Regions from separate parts of the Anaerobacillus sp. ABR4_321 genome, predicted to be linked through region 1. Evidence: a T-box and tRNA genes for the amino acid it is inferred to sense, from the RefSeq annotation. Region 1 holds a T-box; the other holds one or more tRNA genes.
What was found. The T-box of region 1 lies ahead of serS (serine--tRNA ligase). A T-box ahead of a tRNA ligase gene usually reads a tRNA of that ligase, here a tRNA-Ser.
Positions count from the first base shown of each region.

Region 1 (5,504 bases):
ACACGAATAATATCTTATCACCGGTTCGGTATGAAGTCAACACTTTGAATGAGATTTTTTATTTTTTATATAAAAGGGGGATTTTCTCCCCCTTTTTTCCTTTATTTTAAAACTTCACGGCCACCCATATATGGACGCAGCACTTCAGGTACAATGACCGTACCGTCTTCTTGCTGGTAATTTTCTAATATAGCAGCAACCGTTCTTCCAATCGCTAGCCCAGAGCCATTCAACGTGTGAACAAACTCAGGTTTTCCGTTCTTTTCTCTACGGAACCTGATTCCTGCACGGCGCGCCTGGAAGTCTTCAAAGTTACTGCAAGAAGAGATTTCTCGGTAAGTTCCATAGCTCGGGATCCATACTTCGATATCGTATTTCTTTGCCGCTGTGAAGCCGAGGTCTGCTGTACACATGCTCATCACACGGTAAGGCAGCTCTAGTAACTGAAGGACCTTCTCAGCGTGTCCAGTAAGCTTCTCAAGCTCATCATAAGACTCTTCAGGCTTTACAAAACGAACAAGCTCAACCTTGTTAAATTGGTGCTGACGAATCAATCCTCTCGTATCACGACCTGCAGATCCTGCTTCTGAACGGAAGCAAGCACTAAATGCAGTGTATGCAAGTGGAAGATCAGCGCTATCAAGAATTTCATCACGGTGGAAGTTCGTAACAGGTACTTCTGCCGTTGGAATCAAGAAGTAATCTTCTTCACGAATTTTGAAAGCATCTTCTTCAAACTTAGGTAGCTGACCAGTTCCTGTCATGCTTTCGCGATTCACGAGATATGGAGGTAGAATCTCTTCGTATCCATGCTCAGATTCATGAAGATCCATCATGAAGTTAATAAGAGAGCGCTCTAGACGTGCTCCCGCTCCTTTATAGAAAGCAAAACGGCTTCCTGTAACCTTAGATGCTCGTTCAAAGTTAATGATGTTCAAATCAGTCGCAATATCCCAGTGAGGCTTTGCTTCAAAAGAAAAGTCTTTTCTTTCTCCCCATGTACGCACCTCAACATTGTCATCCTCTGTTTCACCAACAGGTACGCTCTCGTGAGGAATATTAGGAATATGTAGGAGGATTTCCTCTAACTCCCCTTCTACACCGCGAAGCTCTTCATCAAGCGTCTTCACTTCGTCCCCAACTTCACGCATCTCTTTGATCAAATGATCAGCATCCTGCTTTTCACGCTTGTATTCTGCGATTTTCTTTGAAACTTCATTACGCTTTCCTTTAAGTTCTTCAGTCTTCGCGATGAGATCTCTTCTTCGCTGATCAAGCTCTTCAAAACGGTCAAGACCAACAAGATCTTCCCCACGCTTTGATAACTTTTCTTTTACTTCATCAAAATTCTTACGTAGAACCTTTAAATCAATCATGCTTTTTCCTCCTTTTTTACGATAAGCGTCTTAGGAATACAAAAAAGCCCCCGTCCCCTTGGAAAGGGACGAGAGCTACCCGCGTTGCCACCCTGATTGCAGACAATTGCCTGCCTCTTAACAGAATAACGGTCTGCTCCGAGAAAGCTTACTAACGTTCAGCTTTCTACTCAGGGATGGATTCACAGGGTTCAACGGTCGATTCTCACCAGCCATCGACTCTCTTAGCATTGAACATCTATTACTATTTCCCGTCAACGTTTTCGTATATCTTGTATCACAAGCAGAGTTTTTATGCCCTGCTTCCTAGTACGTAATAATTTACACGAAAATTTACTCGGTTGCAAGCCCTTCTTTTTTAAACTCAAGGACCATGTCGATAAAGAGCTGATGCATGCGATCGTCATCCGTCAACTCTGGATGGTACGCACATGCAAGGAAGCGTCCGTCGCGTGCTGCAACCACTTTGTCGTTGAACGTCGCTAGAACTTCGACACCTTCTCCAACTTCTTCGATATAAGGCGCACGGATGAAGACACCGATGAAAGGCTCTTCAAGTCCTACAACGGATAACGGTGCTTCAAAGCTTTCTCTTTGACGTCCAAACGCGTTACGCTTTGCTTTTACATTCATGACGCCAATATGAGATTCCTCCATCCCGTCAATACGCTCTGCAAGCAGGATGAGGCCAGCACATGTACCAAAGATTGGCTTCTCAGCAGCAAAAGCTTTTAAAGGCTCAAGAAATCCATATTGATTGATAAGGCGGCGCATCGTTGTACTTTCGCCTCCAGGCAGCACAAGACCATCGAGGTCATCAAGCTGCTCGATGCGTTTTACAACAACGATTTCCGCTTCTTTTGTTTCTAATGCTTTCACGTGTTCTCGAATTGCACCTTGCAGTCCGAGGACTCCAACTTTCACCATACTGCTTTCGACTCCTTTAATCTATATCTAAGTAAGACCCCCACCTGGATTGCTCAGGTGGGGGTGATTGAATGAATTACCAGCCGCGTTCCTGCATGCGTTCAGTAGGCTGTAGTGAAGAAATTTCAATTCCTGGCATCGCGATACCAAGGTTTTTAGAAATCTTAGCGATCAACTCATAATCTTGATAATGAGTTGTTGCTTCGACGATTGCTTTTGCAAACTTCTCTGGGTTATCTGATTTAAAGATACCAGAACCAACGAATACACCGTCAGAACCAAGTTCCATCATTAGCGCTGCATCTGCAGGAGTAGCGATACCGCCAGCAGCAAAGTTTACGACTGGAAGACGTCCAAGCTCTTTAATTTGAAGAAGAAGCTCAAATGGCGCTTGAAGGTTTTTCGCTTCAGTCATCAGCTCATCTTCAGACATGCTTGAAATTTTACGGATTTGGGATTGAATAAGACGCTGATGACGCACAGCTTCAACAACGTTACCTGTTCCAGGTTCACCTTTCGTACGAAGCATCGCAGCACCTTCACCTACTCGGCGCAGTGCTTCACCTAGGTTACGAGCACCACAAACGAAAGGAACAGTGTACTTACGCTTATCAAGGTGATATTCTTCATCAACTGGAGTTAGTACTTCACTCTCATCGATGTAGTCAACACCCATTGATTCAAGAACACGAGCTTCAACGATATGACCAATACGGCATTTTGCCATTACTGGGATCGATACTGCGTTTACTACCTCTTCTACGATAGTAGGATCAGCCATACGAGCTACCCCGCCAGCTGCACGAATATCGGATGGAACGCGCTCAAGTGCCATTACAGCGACTGCACCAGCTTCTTCTGCAATCTTTGCTTGCTCTGCGTTCACAACGTCCATGATGACGCCGCCTTTTTGCATTTCAGCCATACCACGTTTTACGCGATCTGTACCTGTTTGTTGATTCATCTATATTCCTCCCATATTTATAATAGATAAGTGATATTTTTTTATAACCTACATTAAACGTATCTATTGTAACATTTTTTGAAGACTTGTCCTATCGTCTTCGCTTTGATTTCCTAAAAGATTTTAAAAATACTCTCCAAATTTGCATTTGAAGAGTATTCTCACCTTATTTCCTGAAAAATATTAGCTAAAAAGTCCTTTTACAGCTCCAGCTGCACTACTCCAGATACTTGAGAAAAAGCCTCCGATCGCTCTCATGGTGAGCGTGAACCAACCAGCTTTCTCAACTGAATCTGTCGTTACAAGTGGTACAGAAGAACTTTGTTCGCCTGTAATGTATCCGAACTCTTCACCAGTTACTTTTAGCATAACCTGGCCTACTTCCTCACCTTCTTTTAACGGTGCTGTTAATTCACCATCTTCAGTGAGTAATTTATCGTTCAGCTTGTAGCTCGCTTTATAAGCTTCTTCCGTGCCGTTCTGAACGATCGCATTAAACGATGCACCAGCAGCTACTTCTACTTGCTTTTCTTTCCCTTTTACAACGGGAATCGTAGAATCTTTCTCTACTTGATCACCTTTAGTAATGATTGTTTTTGCTTCAAAATTATCAAATCCGTAGTTAAGTAGTTTTGATGTTTCTTCAAAACGTGCTTCATAAGAATCTGTCTTCATCACAACTGAAATCAGGCGCATGTCACCTTGCTTTGCAGTACCTGTGAACGCATATCCTGCAAGGTCAGTCGATCCTGTTTTCAAACCATCGATCCCTTTTACAGGATACTTGTTTGAATAAACAAGTGAAGGAAGAAGCCAGTTCCAGTTCTTCATGACGATTTTATCATCCGTGCCGTCACGGAAGTTCTTCACTGGGATGCTTGCCGTATCAAGCACTTCAGGGTAGTCCTTGATCAAGTGGTAGGCAAGAAGTGCAGTCGATCGAGCAGACATCATATTCTCTTCGTTCGGTTCACCTGCTGGGTGATTTCCACGAAGGTCTTTGTTATTTAAACCAGAGCTGTTAACGAAACGGTATTCCTTCATACCCATTTCTTTCGCCTTGGCATTCATCATCTCGACAAACTTCGTCTCAGTCCCCGCAACGTGCTCTGCTAGAGCCATCGTAGCAGCATTTGCTGAATAGATCGCCATTGCTTCATAAAGCTCTTTGACGGAGTATTGAGCATCTGAACGAAGGGGTACATTGGAAAGACTTCTATTTTGAGAAAGAATATGTATATTCTCACTAATGCTTACTTGATCGTCCCAATTAATCTTCTTTTCGTGAATTTGTTCAAGTATTAAGTATTCTGTCATCATCTTTGTCATACTTGCAGGCGCGAGCGTTAAGTCTGGATCTTTTTGATAAAGAATCTTACCAGATTCGGCATCTACTAAAATCGCTGCTTTTGCGTTAATATCGGGTGCCTCTGCAGCTTCTGCATGGCTAGTACCGAAAGTTCCTGCTAAAAGTAAAACAAATGCCATGGTTAAAATCATGGCTTTAAAACCAAGGTTTTTCAACCCTTACACCTCCAACTGAGTCTCACATAACCGCTATTTTATCACAACTAAAATTAAAAAAATAGATAGAGGAAAGTCCCCTATCTACTTTTCTAACGTATTTAGTTTAATTTGTCACAGACCTGATAAAACTTCCTTCAAAAGTACTATCAAACGGAATAATTTGGCGCTTCTTTCGTCACTTGAACGTCATGAGGATGACTCTCACGAAGCCCTGCTCCAGTAATTCTGACAAATTGACTTTCTTCTCGTAACGCTTCTAGCGTTCTTGTGCCACAATAGCCCATACCAGAACGGATACCACCTAAGAGCTGATGAATCGTATCACCTAGCGGCCCTTTGTATGGAACACGGCCTTCGATGCCTTCAGGAACGAGCTTAGACATATTTTCCTGGAAATAACGGTCCTTACTGCCTTTTTCCATCGCCCCGATTGAGCCCATGCCTCGATACACTTTAAACTGACGACCTTGGTAAATTTCACGTTCACCAGGACTTTCATCTACGCCTGCAAGAAGGCTTCCGAGCATGACAGCATGTCCACCAGCTGCGATCGCTTTTACGATGTCACCTGAGAACTTGATACCACCGTCAGCAATGATACTTACTCCGTGTTTCCTTGCTTCTGTTGCACATTCATAAACCGCAGTGACTTGTGGTACACCGACACCAGCGATAACACGCGTCGTACAGATCGATCCTGGTCCGATTCC
Region 1 is NZ_JBSWTK010000001.1:651,991-657,494, forward strand. It holds gene serS (serine--tRNA ligase) at 102-1,376, opposite strand; T-box leader at 1,438-1,643, opposite strand; gene pdxT (pyridoxal 5'-phosphate synthase glutaminase subunit PdxT) at 1,710-2,303, opposite strand; gene pdxS (pyridoxal 5'-phosphate synthase lyase subunit PdxS) at 2,380-3,267, opposite strand; gene ACXADT_RS03645 (serine hydrolase) at 3,451-4,767, opposite strand; gene guaB (IMP dehydrogenase) at 4,941-5,504, opposite strand, start outside.

Region 2 (5,504 bases), 1.4 Mb from region 1:
ATCTCCGATCACACCAAAGGTTCTGCCCGTATACTTCCCATTATTATAAGCTTTACCTGCTATTGATAGAACTTCACCAGTAGCAGGGTCCATCATCACAACATACCCTCTAGTCGCACCATATTTTCTGGCATCACGTAATTCTTCTTCTAAAATTTCCTCTACTTGTTGTTGTAGATCGATATCGATCGATAAAACAAGATCATTTCCGCGTTGTCCCTCTATTACTTCTGGCTCACCAATCGGCTCACCGGATTTATCCGTTACAAATTTTTGTTTTTCTTTTTGTCCTTTGAGAAATTCTTCATATTGCTTCTCAAGATAGCTAATACCTACTTGGTCATTCCTATCATAATCTCTAATTCGGTAATAAGTAAGGCTTTCACGAGGAATGTGTCCTACATTTCCAAAGATTGTTTGAAGCGTCTCACCATATGGATATTCCCTTGTCGCGTCAGCTTGAATATCAACTCCAGGTAATTCACCGAGGTTTTCACTAATGCGTGCGATCTCATCTTCCGTTAACCCCATCTTAATCGTTTGAGAAGAAAGAGCGTACCCATTATCCATCGCTCTCTTTATGGCTGCTACTTCTAGTTCAGTCTCATCAGCTTTTATTTCAGCTAAATCTTTATCATCGATGCGCTCTATTTGGAGCTTGTAAGCCTCTGTTGAATCTAAATTCTCCCACTCTTGTTCTGAGAGCTTCTGTTTCGCTTCTTCTGGGCGAGTCACGATCCAATAATCCTTTAAATCCCGATCTGTAACTTCTTCAGAATCTTTCTCGATTAGTTCGGCGAGTTTTCTTGCAAGATCTAATCGTTCTGATTGATTCGTATTTTGTGTTCTTATGTAAGTAAGAGCGAACTCGGGATTATTATCTACAAGAACTCTTCCGTAACGGTCATACATCTTTCCCCTAGGCGCACTTGATTCTGCCGTTACATTTTCAGTCTGCTCTGATACCCGTTCATATTCTTCACCGTCCACAATTTGAATGACGCCAAGACGCAATACAAGAACTGAAAATAAAATAAAAACGGACAAGAATAATATATTTAACCTTATCGGCACGTGGTTCTTTTTCTTTCTATTAGGATTCACGTTATTCTTCCTTTCAACAAACAATTAGGCACCTGTAGAGTACAGGTGCCCTATCCCATATTTATTTACTATACTTAGTGATACACCAATTGTAAAGGGTATAATGAGCTATTGAACTGGCTCTACCGACTTTTCACTAAAAGCCCTAACAATCTTGAGTTTTCTATAGAAGAAGAAAATAATGGAATGACCAATTCCTAGGATCATCAATAGTGTAGGTACGATTTGAACATCGTTTGAAATCGAGATCGCTATTAGAAACACTGTAATCGATACAACCCTTCCAAAGTTTAAATACACCTCTCTTACTACAATGTACTCAATCCTCATTTCCGCAGCATTCCAAGCTTTTCCGATCACATCGTATGTTAGTGATACATATGGAACAAACAAAACGGGATAAGCGATTGAAATACAAATGCCGTAAAGCAGCAAGCGCGGGAACGTTAATTCAAATAAAAGAATAACCACTGAGACATATAGCATAATTCCTGCATAAAGAATTGCTTTTATACGAAAACGTGGTTTTATTAATCTTGTCGCAAGGTAATAAACCAGGAACGAAACAGCGGAATTCACCAAACCAAATGTTCCTATCGCAAGCTCACTGCCAGTCGTAATAAATACGAGAACAGCAATGACAAAAATAAATGTTCCCTCTCTTAACCCTTGGAAGAAGTGAGCATGAAGAACATTTAGCCAATCGCTGTTCGATTTACGTTCGTTGAAAACTCGCATGAATGAAAAGTTGCCTTTCGCTGATCGCCTCTTTAAGAAAAAACTCAAGATAACCGCAGCTGAGAAAAGCACCAGTGAGACTCCAAATATGATTTTGTACCCCGTGTATGATTCAAGACTTGAAATGACTACTCCTGCGAAAATAGGACCGATCATTCCAGCAAAAGAAGTTAGAAGTCCTAGAAAACCATTAAAAAAATCTCTCGTATCAGGCTCAGTTATTTCAAATGTTAATACATTAAACGCAAGCCAATAAAACCCAAACCCAATTCCAAGCAGTGCTCCCAATAAGACGAGTAACTGGCCAGCATTTTGCCCTAGTAGTAAAACCGTAATATAAAATAGCGCCAAAAAGATTACGCCGATTCTCAATACAATCACTCGATCCATCTTTTTAGCCCATCGTCCAGCTAAAATAAATGTAAGCGGTTGACTGATGACAACTGAAAGGTTGTAAATCGCAATATCTGCAAATTCACCTGTTTGTTTCCATAAATAAACGTTTACAAACGTATTTGAAAGAGCAATGCTCAAAGCATACAATCCGCCGATCGTTAATAATAAGAGTAGATCTTTTGTAACAGCTATATCACCCATTACGTGTTTAAGTACTTTCATGGCAAACTCCCCTTTTTTCCTCCTCCCTTATTTTGTATTAATTCTGTCTCCTTATGCGAAAGATTAGAAATGGGTAAGATGTTTTTGAAAGGAGAGTTCGATGTATTATTTTATCTATACAGGGGACGTCATTTCTCATCAAATTAAGAATACTCTTTTATCACAACTGATTTCTTTTGCGACAAAACTTGAGCAGCCACATACATATAATGAAGAAAAAAATTCATTAACGCTGCCTACATTCTTCATATCGATCAGGGAAAATCAAATTTTTTCCTATAGCAAGTACGATTTCAATGATGGCTGTGCAATTACAGACCTTGTTATTGGCTATCTATTAGAACATCTGGGAAGCGTCTATACAAGAATAGAACCATAAAAAAGCCCCGACAATACTGTCGGGGTTTTGGCTATTATTTTGCAGCTTCGTAACGCTTAGCTACTTCATCCCAGTTAACAACATTCCAGAATGCACTGATGTAATCTGGGCGCTTGTTTTGATACTTAAGATAGTAAGCATGCTCCCAAACGTCAAGGCCAAGAATTGGAGTAATGCCTTCCATTACAGGAGTATCTTGGTTTGGAGTACTAGTGATTTCTAGTTCTCCACCTTTAACGATAAGCCATGCCCAGCCAGAACCAAAGCGTCCTGCAGCAGCACTAGCGAACTCGTCTTTGAAGCTTTCAAAGCTTCCAAATTTCTTTTTGATTGCTTCGCTCAAGTCACCTGATGGTTCGCCGCCACCGTTTGGACTAAGTACTTGCCAGAAAAGTGTGTGGTTAGCATGTCCGCCACCATTATTTCTTACTGCAGTACGAATTCCTTCAGGTACAGCATCCAGGTTGCCAAGAAGATCTTCAAGGCTTTTGTCAGCTAAGTTTTCATGACCCTCAAGTGCACCGTTTAGCTTTGTAACATAAGCATTGTGGTGTTTGCCGTGGTGAATCTTCATTGTTTCTTCGTCGATATGTGGCTCTAGAGCGTTAAAATCGTAAGGTAGTTGTGGTAGTTCAAATTTAGCCATTGTAAATCTCCTCCTTTAAAAGTATGTAACCCTTGTGACTATTGCGTCACAAGTCATGATCACAATGTATCACATTTTTACAGTAGCAGATTTATCCTTTGTTTTCAAATGTTTAACATCGTGATATCGTCACCACTTTTTATAATTCCACACATAAAGAATCGTAAACATAAAAAAACCACCTACAAGGTGGTGAATCGATGTTAATATGGTGGCTCCGGACGGAATCGAACCGCCGACACGTGGATTTTCAGTCCACTGCTCTACCGACTGAGCTACAGAGCCATGATTGTTAATTTTATGTACTATTATGTTTGAAAGAGTGAACTCAAATTATGAGTTTAGGTTACCCCTAGAGGGACTACGATTAAAAATTAATAAGGAAGATAAATCGACGTAGTTAATTTTTTTAAATTGGTTGCGGGAGCAGGATTTGAACCTGCGACCTTCGGATTATGAGCCCGACGAGCTACCGAACTGCTCCATCCCGCGACGATAAAATCATACGATTATTAACTTACTTTTCCATACTTAGAAGAAAGATGGCGGAGGAAGAGGGATTCGAACCCCCGCGGGCCGTTAAGCCCCTGTCGGTTTTCAAGACCGATCCCTTCAGCCAGACTTGGGTATTCCTCCGCGTATGGTGGACCCTGCAGGACTCGAACCTGCGACCGGACGGTTATGAGCCGTCAGCTCTAACCAGCTGAGCTAAGGGTCCAATGTAAATGGGGCGACTGATGGGAATCGAACCCACGAATGCCGGAACCACAATCCGGTGCGTTAACCACTTCGCCACAATCGCCATTGTGTTAAGTTAATATGGTAGCGGCGGAGGGGATCGAACCCCCGACCTCACGGGTATGAACCGTACGCTCTAGCCAGCTGAGCTACACCGCCATATGGCTCCACAGGTAGGATTCGAACCTACGACCGATCGGTTAACAGCCGATAGCTCTACCACTGAGCTACTGTGGAATATCTCTTAACGACAAGAATAACTATACCATATAGTTTAAAAAGAAGTCAATAACTTTTGTGATATAATTTTTATTGCTGAAAATCAGCGATGAAATTACTATAGCATGGTTTTGTCCCTTCATCAAGATTACTAAAGAACATAAACAAGAAAGATAACAATCATTATTGCCTGAATAGCACCTTTCATTAACGCTCCCCCAAGAAAACCAAGTAAAGATCCGACTCCTACATTAATCGACTCTCTTAATGGTTTTCGATGAAAGATTAATTCCGCTCCCACTGCCCCAATGAAAGGACCAAGAATAATTCCTAGAAAAGGGATAACGAAAGGTCCGACCAATAACCCTATAGTACTTCCCCATATGGCGGCTTTCGATCCTCCATATTTCTTGACTCCAAATAAGTTGCTAGCATAATCAGCAAGAAATAGTAGCGCGGTAAATAGAATTTGAATAATCCAAAAAGAAATTGTCATTGAACTAAATTCGAAAAATACACCGTACACAATATATCCTATGTAAATAAAAAGAACCGATGGAATGATTGGATAGATGAGTCCTACAAACGCCACTATAAACGATGCTATTATGAGTACCCAGTATAAGATATCCATGTTGCCCCCCTTTTTCTTCTATTATATAGAATAAAAAAAGTCAGGGCTAGCTAAGCCCCGACTTTTTATTACTCTTCTCCGATAACTGCTTCTGCAATATTAACAGCGTGATCACCTATACGTTCTAGGTTACTGATCATATCTACAAAGACGATTCCTGCACTTCCTGTACATTCGCCTTCATTTAACCTCATGATATGCTGCTTACGAAGAGATCTTTCCATTTTATCGATCTTATTCTCTAATTTCACAACTTCTCGAGCCTTCTCAACATCCCAATTATCCAATGCATCAAATGCCTGTTGAAGAGTCGTAAGCGTAAGATCAAACATTTGATCGAGATCTTTCATAGCTACATCAGTCATCTTCACTTTGTTGCTGATCTGATAATCAACGAGCTCGACGATATTTTCCATATGATCTCCAAC
Region 2 is NZ_JBSWTK010000001.1:2,076,932-2,082,435, reverse strand. It holds gene ACXADT_RS10740 (peptidoglycan D,D-transpeptidase FtsI family protein) at 1-1,104, opposite strand, end outside; gene ACXADT_RS10735 (MFS transporter) at 1,213-2,460, opposite strand; gene ACXADT_RS10730 (hypothetical protein) at 2,561-2,839, shown strand; gene ACXADT_RS10725 (superoxide dismutase) at 2,874-3,485, opposite strand; tRNA gene ACXADT_RS10720 (tRNA-Phe) at 3,695-3,770, opposite strand; tRNA gene ACXADT_RS10715 (tRNA-Met) at 3,901-3,977, opposite strand; tRNA gene ACXADT_RS10710 (tRNA-Ser) at 4,029-4,121, opposite strand; tRNA gene ACXADT_RS10705 (tRNA-Ile) at 4,127-4,203, opposite strand; tRNA gene ACXADT_RS10700 (tRNA-His) at 4,212-4,287, opposite strand; tRNA gene ACXADT_RS10695 (tRNA-Met) at 4,306-4,382, opposite strand; tRNA gene ACXADT_RS10690 (tRNA-Asn) at 4,386-4,460, opposite strand; gene ACXADT_RS10685 (DUF456 domain-containing protein) at 4,594-5,076, opposite strand; gene ACXADT_RS10680 (Na/Pi cotransporter family protein) at 5,145-5,504, opposite strand, start outside.
Region 2: it has a tRNA-Ser gene. The T-box ahead of serS (serine--tRNA ligase) is inferred to sense a tRNA for this amino acid. The anticodon was not compared.